DNA from 3 places in the uncultured Albimonas sp. genome. Region 1 is predicted to be linked to each of the others. Evidence: riboswitches for the same ligand, from Rfam matches in the RefSeq annotation. Region 1 holds a riboswitch; each other region holds the start of a gene.
What was found. A riboswitch is a leader RNA that binds a small molecule or an ion and turns the genes downstream of it on or off. The one in region 1 is predicted to bind thiamine pyrophosphate.
Positions count from the first base shown of each region.

Region 2: another riboswitch for thiamine pyrophosphate. It lies ahead of AAC134_RS13305 (ABC transporter substrate-binding protein); the one in region 1 lies ahead of thiM (hydroxyethylthiazole kinase).
Region 3: another riboswitch for thiamine pyrophosphate. It lies ahead of AAC134_RS12355 (FAD-dependent oxidoreductase); the one in region 1 lies ahead of thiM (hydroxyethylthiazole kinase).

Region 1 is NZ_CAXBOD010000015.1:34,758-38,252, reverse strand. It holds gene AAC134_RS09910 (MurR/RpiR family transcriptional regulator) at 289-1,119, shown strand; TPP riboswitch at 1,169-1,259, shown strand; gene thiM (hydroxyethylthiazole kinase) at 1,308-2,114, shown strand; gene thiE (thiamine phosphate synthase) at 2,111-2,743, shown strand; gene thiD (bifunctional hydroxymethylpyrimidine kinase/phosphomethylpyrimidine kinase) at 2,785-3,495, shown strand, end outside.
Region 2 is NZ_CAXBOD010000026.1:25,835-29,329, reverse strand. It holds gene AAC134_RS13310 (ATP-binding cassette domain-containing protein) at 1-398, opposite strand, end outside; gene AAC134_RS13305 (ABC transporter substrate-binding protein) at 399-1,358, opposite strand; TPP riboswitch at 1,454-1,562, opposite strand; gene dksA (RNA polymerase-binding protein DksA) at 1,838-2,260, opposite strand; gene AAC134_RS13295 (MoxR family ATPase) at 2,690-3,495, shown strand, end outside.
Region 3 is NZ_CAXBOD010000022.1:59,663-63,157, forward strand. It holds gene AAC134_RS12345 (hydrolase) at 1-305, opposite strand, end outside; gene AAC134_RS12350 (alpha/beta hydrolase) at 347-1,363, opposite strand; TPP riboswitch at 1,624-1,725, shown strand; gene AAC134_RS12355 (FAD-dependent oxidoreductase) at 1,932-2,909, shown strand; gene thiS (sulfur carrier protein ThiS) at 2,893-3,090, shown strand; gene AAC134_RS12365 (thiazole synthase) at 3,092-3,495, shown strand, end outside.

The DNA of each region.
Region 1 (3,495 bases):
GCGCCGTTGCGTCCCCCTCCGCATCTGCGCCCTTTCAAGCTACGCGGGCGCGCAGATCCCCGATGGGCAAGCTACCGGTTTCCTTGGCTCGGAACGTCTGGGGTGGCGGTCCGAGCCGTCGGGGGTCTGCAGTTCGAGGCGGGTCTGGGGCCGCCGCGAACCTTGAAAGCAGGATGAAACTGATCTTTCATCTCGTCAATGGGAATGAAACCGCCCTTTCAAAGCGAATCGACTCCCGCGGCGCCCGCGACGCGGGAACCCCCTCCGGCCGCCGGCGCCGAATCCTCGTTGATCCAGCGCATCCATCGCGTCTACGCGGCTCTGCCCGACGGCGAGCGCAGCGCCGTCGACCTGGTGCTCGAGGGCCCCGGAGAGCTCGCTCTGTGGTCGGCGGCCGAGCTCGCCTCGCGCGCCGGCGTCTCCGCGCCCACCGTCTCGCGGCTGTTCCGCCGGCTCGGATACGCCTCCTACGACGAGGCGCGTCGCGACTCGCGCGCGCTGCGGGCGGCGGGATCTCCCCTCTATCGGGGCGATCCGATCCCGGGCGGCGCGGAGGCCGACGGCGTGCTCGCCCGCCACCAGGCCGCCGAGATCGCCGCGCTGGAGACCACGTTCGCGCGCCTCGACCCGCGCGAGGCCACCGCCGCCGCGCACCGGCTGGCGACGGCGCCGCGGATGCGGGTGGCAGGCTTCCGCAACAGCTATTTCGTGGCCGAGTATGCGCGGATGCTGTTCAGCCAGATCCGGCCCGACGTGCAGCTGCTCAACTGGAGCGGGCAGACCGCCGCCGAGTCGCTGGGCGACGTGGGCCCCGAGGACGCCGTGCTGCTGATCGACCTGCGCCGCCGTCCCGCGGGGTTCGCGACCTTCGCAGGGACCCTGGCCGAGACCGGCGCCGACGTGGTCGCCATCTCGGACTCCTCGACGCGCCCCGGCGCGGGCGAGTCGTGGACGCTCGCCTGCGCCGTGAACACGCCCCAGACCTTCGACGCGCCCGGCCCGGCCTTCGCCCTCGTGCGGCTGCTGGCCTGCGAGGCGATGCTGCGCCTCGGCCCCGCCGCCCGCCGCCGCATCGAGCGGATCGAGCAGCTTCACGACTCCCTCTCCGACCTCGCCTGACCGCGCCCGCGCCTTGCATCCTCCCGCGCCGGCGGTCTAGCGTCCGCCCCAGACGCGACAGGGGCGCCCGTCAGGGCTGAGACGCACCCTTGGAACCTGATCCGGATCGCACCGGCGGAGGGAGTCGCGACGGGACCGCCCCTCGCCGTCCCGCCGCGCCCTCCCCGCCGACCTTGGGAGGACCGACCATGAGCCAGACCGCAGACCTGACGCCCGGCGCTCGCCTCGCGGCCATGCGCGCGGGCGCGCCGCTGGTTCACAACATCACCAACTACGTGGCGATGAACGTGATGGCCAACGCGCTGCTGGCCGCCGGCGCCTCGCCCGCCATGGTCCACGCGCGCGAGGAGGCGGCGGGCTTTGCCGCCATCGCCGCCGCGCTGACCGTGAACATCGGCACCCTGTCCCCGCCCTGGGCCGAGGCGATGGAGGCCGCCGCAGCCTCGGCCGTCGCCCACGGCAAGCCCTGGGTCCTCGACCCCGTCGCCGTCTTCGCCTCCCCCTACCGGACCGAGGTCTGCGCCCGCCTCGTCGCGCTCAGCCCCACCGTGATCCGGGGCAACGCCTCCGAGATCCTGGCGCTCGCCGGCGGGACCGCGGGGGCGGCCGGGGCCGACGCGGGCGACGAGGTCTCGGCGGCCGAGGCCGGCGCGCGCGCCCTCGCCCTGCGCAGCGGCGCGGTGGTGGCGGTGACCGGCCCGGTCGACTTCCTCACCGACGGGAGCCGCGCGTTCCGGGTGGCCAACGGCCATGCGCTGATGCCGAAGGTCACCGCGCTCGGCTGCTCGCTGACCGGCGTGGTCGCGGCCTTCGTGGCCACCGGCGAGGACCCGCTGGCCGCCACCGCCGCCGCGCTGGCCTTCTACGGCCTCGCCGGAGAGCGCGCGGCGACGGGCGCGGCCGGCCCCGGCAGCTTCGCCGTCGCCTTCATCGACGCGCTGCATGCGCTGAGCCCCGCCGACCTCGACGCCGGCGCGCGGATCGAGACCGCATGACCCGGCCGCCCTTCGACCCGCGCCTCTGCCTCGTCACCGACCCCTCGGCCCCCGCCGGGGTGGTCGAGACCGCCGTAGCCGCCGCCCGCGGCGGCGCGGCCCTGATCCAGCTGCGCGACAAGACCGCCCCCGACGCCGAACTGCTGGCGACCGCCCGCGCCCTGCGCGAGGCGCTCGGCCCCTTCCCCCACGCCCGCCTGCTGATTAACGACCGCCCCGACATCGCGCTCGAGGCCGGCGCCCACGGCGCCCACGTCGGCCAGACCGACGCAGAAATCGCCGAGGCGCGCCGCATTCTCGGTCCCAACGCGATCCTGGGCCTGTCGATCGAGAATCCCGCGCAGCTTGCCGACGTCGACTGGTCGGCCGTCGACTACATCGGCGCCGGCCCGGTCTTCGCCACGCCCAGCAAGACCGACGCCGCTCCGCCGATTGGCTTCGAGGGCCTCGCGGTTCTGGCCGCCGGCGCCCCGGTCCCCACACTCGCCATCGGCCGGATGACCGCCGCGCATGCCGGCGCCGCCCGTCGCGCCGGCGCCGCCGGCCTCGCCGTGGTCTCCGCCCTCTGCGCCGCGCAGGACCCGCAGGCCGCCGCCCGCGCCATCCTCGCCGCCTGGGACGCCGGCTGATCGCCGCGCGCCCCCGACCTCTCTGGCCAAGGAAATCCCCCATGCCCCGCGCCGTTCCCAACATCCTGTCGATCGCCGGCTCCGACCCCTCGGGCGGGGCCGGGATCCAGGCCGACCTGAAGACGATCTCGGCGCTCGGCGGCTACGCCATGGCCGCGCTGACCGGCCTGACCGTGCAGAACACCCGCGGCGTGCGCGACCTGCACATGCTGCCCCCCGCCTTCGTCGCGGCCCAGGTCGAGGCGGTGTTCGACGACGTCCCCGTCGATGCGGTCAAACTCGGCATGCTCGGCGCGCCCGAGGTGGTCCAGGCGGTGGCCGGGGTCCTCGCCGCGCGTCGTCCGCCCGTGGTGGTGCTCGATCCGGTGATGGTCGCCAAGGGCGGCGCCCGCCTGCTCGCGCCCGAGGCCGAAGCCGCCATGCGCGCCCTCCTCCCCCTCGCCGACGTGCTGACCCCGAACCTGCCCGAGGCCGCGGTCCTGCTCGGCGCGCCCGAGATTACGACCGAGGACGAGATGCTCGCGACCGCCCGCGCGCTGCTGGCGCTGGGCCCCCGGGCGGTGCTGCTGAAAGGCGGCCATCTTCCCGGCGACCGCCCCAGCCCCGACCTGCTGGCCTGGGACGGCGGCGCCCTGCCCCTGCCGGGCGAGCGCATCGTCACCCGCAACGCGCACGGCGCGGGCTGCACGCTGTCCTCGGCGCTCGCCACGCAGCTCGCCCTGACCGGGGGCGACCTGCCCGAGGCGGCGCGG
Region 2 (3,495 bases), on a different contig from region 1:
TCGGAGGGGGTCTTGGCGGCGTGGGGGCCGAGGCCGACCGCCTCGATCATCTCGCGCGCGCGGGCGCGGTCGGGGCGCTCGCGGCGCAGGCGGGCGCCCAGCACCACGTTCTCGCTCACGCTCAGCCAGGGCAGCAGCAGGTCGCTCTGCGCCATCCACGAGACCCGGCCGTCGAGCGGGCGGCCGGCGTCGTCGCTCGCCTCGCCCGCAAAACCCACCCCCGTGGGCAGGCCCGCCAGCAGCCGCAGCAGCGTGGACTTGCCCACGCCCGAAGGGCCCAGCAGGCAGGTCCAGCGGCCGGCGGGCGCCGAGAGCGTGAGCGGGGGCAGCGGCGGGCCGCCCCCCTCGCCGGGAACCAGGTCCAGCCGACCGGTCAGGCGCAGGCCGGGAGGGTGCATTCACTCGGCCGGCGCGGCGGTGACGTCGATCGCGAACCGCTCGACCGGCCAGGCCTCGTCGATCAGCCCGGCCTCGGCCAGGAACGCCTCGAACGTCGCCCAGCGGCCGGCCGAGAAGGCGGCGGGGCGCAGGGCGAAGCGGGGGATGGTGTCGGCCCAGGCTTTCTCGTTCAGCTCGTCGCGCAACTCGGCCGAGGAGCCGGCGAAGATCTCCCAGCTTTCCTGAGGGTGGTTGACGATGAACTGGGTGCCCCGCTCGATCGCGTGCAGGAAGCGGGCGATGACCTCGCGGTCCATGGTCTGGGGGTTGGCGAGGAAGATCAGTTCGTCATAGGCGGGCAGCCCCTCCTCCTCGAGGTAGAAGCATTTGCCGGGCCGGCCCTCGATCTCCATCTGGTTGAGCTCGAAGTTGCGGAAGGCGCCGATCACCGCGTCGACCTGTCCGGACATGACGGCGGGCGACAGCGACCAGTTGACGTTGACCAGCTCCACGTCGTCGAGCGTCAGGCCCGCCTTGCCGAGCACCGCGGTCAGCAGCGCCTCCTCGACGCCGGCGACCGAGTAGCCGATCTTGCCGCCCTTGAGGTCCGCGACCTCCCGGATCGGGCCGTCGGCCATCACCAGCAGGCAGTTCAGCGGCGTGGCGACCAGCGTGCCGACGCGGACCAGCGGCAGCCCCTCGTGCACCTGAAGGTGAAGCTGGGGCTGGTAGCCCACCCCGATGTCGGCGCGCCCCGCGGCGGTCATCTTGGGCGGATCGGAGGGATCGGCGGGGGCCACGATCTCGACCTCCAGCCCCTCCTCGGCGAACCAGCCCTTCTCCTGGGCCACGACGATCGGGCCGTGGTCGGGGTTCACGAACCAGTCGAGCACCAGGGTCAGCTTCTCCTGCGCCGCGGCCGGCGCGGCGGAGAGGGCGAGCGCGGCGAGCGCGGCGGAAAGCGCGGAGGATCGGAGCATGTCGGGCCTCGTCCGGGCGCCGCCGGCGGCGACGCGGTTGCACCACCGGGACGGGCTGACGGAGGCGAGACGGCGGACGCAGGGCGGCCAAGGGCGCGCGCGTCGGATCCGTTTCCCTTCGCCGGCATGACCCGGATCAGGTTCGACGGGTCGATGCGCTCGACGCACCTCTCAGCCCCTGCTGGGACCCCCCGACGGATGCGCCCGAGCTAACGCGCCCTGCCCCGCGCTGTCAACGCGCCCGGCGAGGCGCGGCGCCGACGACCGTTTCACGGCGGCACAGTTTTGCTTTTCACATCGCGCCCGGCGCATGTATATTATTGACGTTACGTCGCCTTGGGCAGGCGATCCGGTTCGAATCGCCCCGCCGCCGCGCCCCTCGGGTTGCGGGGGCGATACTCGACTGCCCGAACGCAAGAAGCCGGCCCGTCGCCGGGCCGGCCTCTCGATCTCCCGTGCGCTGCGAAGCGGGAGGAGGATCAATCGTCGCGATAGACCTTTTCGCGACGCTCGTGCATCTCCTGCGCGGCGAGGCTCAGCGTCGCGATCGGGCGCGCGTCCAGCCGTTTCAGGCTGATCGGATCGCCGGTCACGTTGCAGTAGCCGTAGGAGCCGTCCTCGATCCGGCGCAGGGCCGCATCGATCTTGGAGATCAGCTTGCGCTGGCGGTCCCGGGTGCGCAGCTCGAGGCTGCGGTCGGTCTCGGCCGAGGCGCGGTCTGCGATGTCGGGAACGGACTGGCCGCTTTCCTGCAGTCCCTCGAGGGTGCTGCGGCTTTCGGCCAGGATGCTTTCTTTCCAGTCGGTCAGTTTGCGGCGGAAGTATTCCCGCTGCCGAGGATTCATGAACGGTTCGTCCTCGGACGGAAAATACTCGGCCTCAAGCACGATTTCGGACTTCATCGCCAGGCACCTCGATGCTCGTCTTGCCACCCCGTGGCGACCCGGGCAGGAGCTGGCGGCCTCCTCACCCGACGCGCCGCAGCGTCTGCCGGAGGGCCTGTCGCGCCACGCTCCTCGCGTCGCCGCGGCTTCGTATAGACCCGGGTCACGATTAAGTCACGCGAAAGGTTCGTTACCGACACGCGTTGCAGTCGTTGCTCTTTCTTTCGGCGCCCTGCCGCAAAGGTCCGCACATTTCTGCGGCGCCCGATCCCCTCGGGGCGCGCCCCGACGCGGCGGAACCGCGCGAGGGCGCCTCGCCCTTGCCCATACCCGCCCGTATGTGCAACCAATCCCGTGAGGCGTCCCGACCGCCAGACGGAACGCTCCGGTCAGGAGCGACGTCGGCGGCGGACGCGGGAGAAACGCACCGGGGAGCGGCCGAGGCCCATGAAGTTCGAAGGCACGCGCGACTACGTCGCCACCGAGGACCTGAAAATCGCGGTGAACGCCGCCATCACGCTGGAGCGCCCGCTGCTGGTCAAGGGCGAGCCCGGCACCGGCAAGACCGAGCTCGCGCGGCAGGTGGCCGCCTCGCTCGACCTGCCGATCATCGAGTGGAACATCAAGTCCACCACCAAGGCCCAGCAGGGCCTTTACGAATACGACGCGGTCAGCCGCCTGCGCGATTCCCAGCTCGGCGACGAGCGGGTGCGCGACGTGGCCAACTACATCAAGCAGGGCAAGCTGTGGGAGGCGTTCGACGCCGAGCAGAAGGTCGTGCTGCTGATCGACGAGATCGACAAGGCCGACATCGAGTTCCCGAACGACCTCCTCCAGGAGCTCGATCGCATGGAATTCTACGTCTACGAGACCGGCCGCATGGTGAAGGCGAAGGTCCGCCCGATCGTGCTGATCACCTCGAACAACGAGAAGGAACTGCCCGACGCCTTCCTGCGCCGCTGCTTCTTCCACTACATCCAGTTCCCCGACGCCGAGACGATGGCGCAGATCGTCAAGGTTCACTTCCCCGACATCAAGTCGAACCTGCTGCGCGGGGCGCTGACCCAGTTCTACGACATCCGCGACACGCCCGGCCTGAAGAAGAAGCCCTCGACCTCCGAGGTGCTGGACTGGCTGAAGCTGCTGATGGCCGACGATCTGGACGCCTCCGACCTGCGCCAGAACCCCACCGACGCCCTGCCCCGCCTGCACGGGGCGCTGCTCAAGAACGAGCAGGACGTGCACCTGTTCGA
Region 3 (3,495 bases), on a different contig from region 1:
TTGGCGGCCAGCGCGTCGCGCACCTTCTGGTCGTCCCAGGAGTTCATCGAGGTCCGCTCGAGCAGCGGCGCATCGGGGAACACGGCCAGCAGCTCGGGGTAGGTGTGGCCCGAGAAGCCCTCGGTCTCGACGGTGGTGATCGTGGTGGGGATGCCGAAGATCTTCGCGGATTTGGCCAGCGCCACCACGTTGTTCTTCAGCGCCTGGCGGTCGATCGACTGCACGCCGAAGGCCATCTGCGGCTGCTGGTCGATGAAGATCATCTGGCTGTTGTCGGGGGTCAGCAGGTCAAGTTTGGGCGACATGGGGAGGCTCCTGTGAAGGCGGAGGGGAACGACGCGGGCGATCAGCCCGAGACGAAGTCGAGCAGCAGGGCGTTGAACTCGCCGGGCATGGTCTCGGCCAGCCCGTGGGGGCCGCCGGGGATCACCTTCAGCGTCCCGTTGGGGGTCAGCTTCACCGCCTTTTCGGCCGCGGCCGCGATCGGCACGATCTGGTCGTCGTCGCCATGGATGAAGAGGACGGGCACGTCGATCTTCGCGAGATCGGGGGCGTAGTCGACTTCCGAGAACTCGTGGATGCAGTCGTGCAGGCCCTTCAGCCCGCCCTGCATGCCCTGGCGCCAGAACGCGTCCTCGAGCCCTTTGGACACGCTCGCCCCCTCGCGGTTGTGGCCGTAGAAGGGCACGGCGAGGTCCTGGAAGAACTGGCTGCGATTGGTCGCCACGCCCTCGCGGATGCCGTCAAAGACTTCCATCGGCAGGCCCTCGGGGTTGGCCTCGGTCCTGAGCATCAGCGGCGGCACGGCGCCGACCAGCACCGCGCCCGAGATCCGCGCGGTCCCGTGCCGGCCGATGCAGCGCGCCACCTCGCCGCCGCCGGTGGAATGGCCCACCAGCACCGCGTCGCGCAGGTCGAGATGCTCGATCAGCTCGGCCAGGTCGTCGGCGTAGCGGTCCATGTCGTTGCCCTCCCACACCTGCTGGGAGCGGCCGTGCGAGCGCCGGTCATGGGCGATCACGCGGAAGCCGCGGGCCCCGAAGAACAGCATCTGCGTCTCCCAGGCGTCGGCGGTCAGCGGCCAGCCGTGGGAGAAGACGATCGGGCGGCCGGCGCCAAAATCCTTGAAGAAGATCTCGACGCCGTCGGAGGTGGTGAAGCGGCTCATGCTTTCGGGTCCTGGCTGGGGGGCGGTCTCTGCGAAGGCCATCGCCGGCCACGAGAGCGCGAGGGCCGCGAGCGGCAGCGCCATCGCCTCCCGCCTCCGCCACAGGCCGAGCGGCGCGGCGTCCTCGAAGGCGGCGTCTGACGAGGGCGCGTCAGGGGACGCGACGGGGGGCTTGGCAGGGGGAGGGGGCGGCATGGCGAAGCTCCTCGTGCGGCGATGACCCACTCTCGCCGCCCGCGCGCTCCATGCCTTGTCGGAAACCGATGCGATCTGGATCGCCTTGCGCCCATCGCCTGCAAACCGCCCGCCGTCGCCTGCGGCTCGGGTTTCCCGGCGCGGCTCTGGCCCGCGGTCTCGACGCCCGCGACCGCGGGGGCGGAACGCGGCTGCGAACACGTTCGGGGTCGACCCGACGGGCGAGCTTGCAGGTCCGCGCATCGCCTGCTACCCAAACTCAAGATCCGTTGGGGTGCTCCGTCCGGGGGCTGAGAGGCGCAGGCCAACCCATCGAACCTGATCCGGGCAGTGCCGGCGTAGGGAACGGAACACGATCAGGCGCCCCCGAAGCCTCGCCTGTTCGTCCCTCCCCCGCGTCGGCGGAGGAAACGATGACCTCAGGCGACTCCCCTGCACCCACCGCCCGCCGTGGCCGCGTGCCTGAAGCGGCGCCGGTCCGCGCCGCCCGCGCGCAGGTCCCGCGTCCCGGCGCGACCGGCCCGCTTGGCGCCGCGCGCCGCACGGTCCCTCTCGGCGAGCCGCGGCGATGATGCGCGCGAGGGTCCTGGGCGCCGGCGTCGCGGGCCTCTGCGTGGCGCAGGAGCTCGTGGTCCGCAACTGCAAGGTCACCGTCTTCGATCCCGCGCCCGGCCCGGGCCCGCACGGCTGCTCGTGGTGGGCCGGCGGCATGCTCGCCCCCTTCTGCGAGGGCGAGAGCGCCGAGGAGCCGGTGGTCCGCCTCGGCCAGCAGGCCGCCGACTGGTGGGAGCGGCGCGGCGTCGCCGTGACGCGTCGCGGAACCCTCGTCGTGACCCCCAGCCGCGACCGGCGCGAGCTTGACCGCTTCGAGCGGCGGGTCAGCGGATCCCGGCGGCTCGACGCCGCCGAACTCGCCGCGCTCGAGCCGGACCTCGGCGGGCGCTTCGACCGCGCCCTGCATGTGGCGGCCGAGGCGCATCTCGACCCCCGCGCGGCGCTGATCCAGCTCCGCCGATCGCTGGAGCAGGCCGGCGTCGATTTCGTCGCCGAGGCTGGCCTGCCCCAGGGCCTGACCTTCGACTGCCGCGGACTGGCGGCGCGCGACGCGCTGGCGACCCTGCGCGGCGTGAAGGGCGAAATGGCGGTGCTGCGCAGCGCCGACCTCCGCCTCACGCGCCCCGTGCGGCTGCTGCACCCGCGCTTCCCGCTCTATATCGTGCCGCGGGGCGACGGCCTGTTCATGCTGGGCGCCACCCAGATCGAATCCGACGACCGCCGGCGCAGCGTGCGCTCGGTCCTCGAACTGCTCTCGGCCGCCTATGCGCTGCATCCCGCGTTCGGCGAGGCGGAGGTGGTCGAGATCGGCGCCGACGCCCGCCCCGCCTTCCCCGACAACCTCCCCCGCCTTGTGCGGCGGGGCGACACGATCCACGTCAACGGCCTGTTCCGCCACGGCTTCCTGCTCGCCCCCGCGCTGGCGCGGATGGCGGCCGAGGCGGCCTGCACCGACGCCCGACCGGAGTTCTGGCATGAAGATCACGATTAACGGCGCCGCGGCCGAGGTCGGCGCGCAGACCCTCGCGGCGGTCCTGGACGAGCTCGGCTACGCCGAGGCCAAGGTCGCCACCGCCCTCAACGAGAGCTTCGTGCCCGCCGCCGCGCGCGCCGACACCCCCCTGTCGCCCGGCGACCGGGTCGAGATCGTCGCCCCCCGGCAGGGAGGTTGAGATGCGCCTCTACGGAACCGAGATCGCCTCGCGCCTGATGCTGGGCACGGCGCAATATCCCTCGCCCAGCGTGATGGCCGAGGCGTTCCGCCGCTCCGGCGCCGGCATCGCCACCGTCTCCGTGCGCCGCGAGGCGGGCGGAGAGCGGGCCGGCGGCGCGTTCTGGGACCTGGTGCGCGACCTCGGCGTCGCGGTGCTGCCCAACACCGCGGGCTGCCACTCGGCCCGCGAGGCGGTGACCACCGCGCAGATGGCGCGCGAGCTGTTCGACACCCCCTGGATCAAGCTCGAGGTGATCGGCCATGCCGACACGCTGCAGCCCGATCCGTTCGGCCTGGTCGAGGCCGCCCGCATCCTGGTCGAGGACGGCTTCCAGGTCTTCCCCTACACGACCGAGGACCTGGT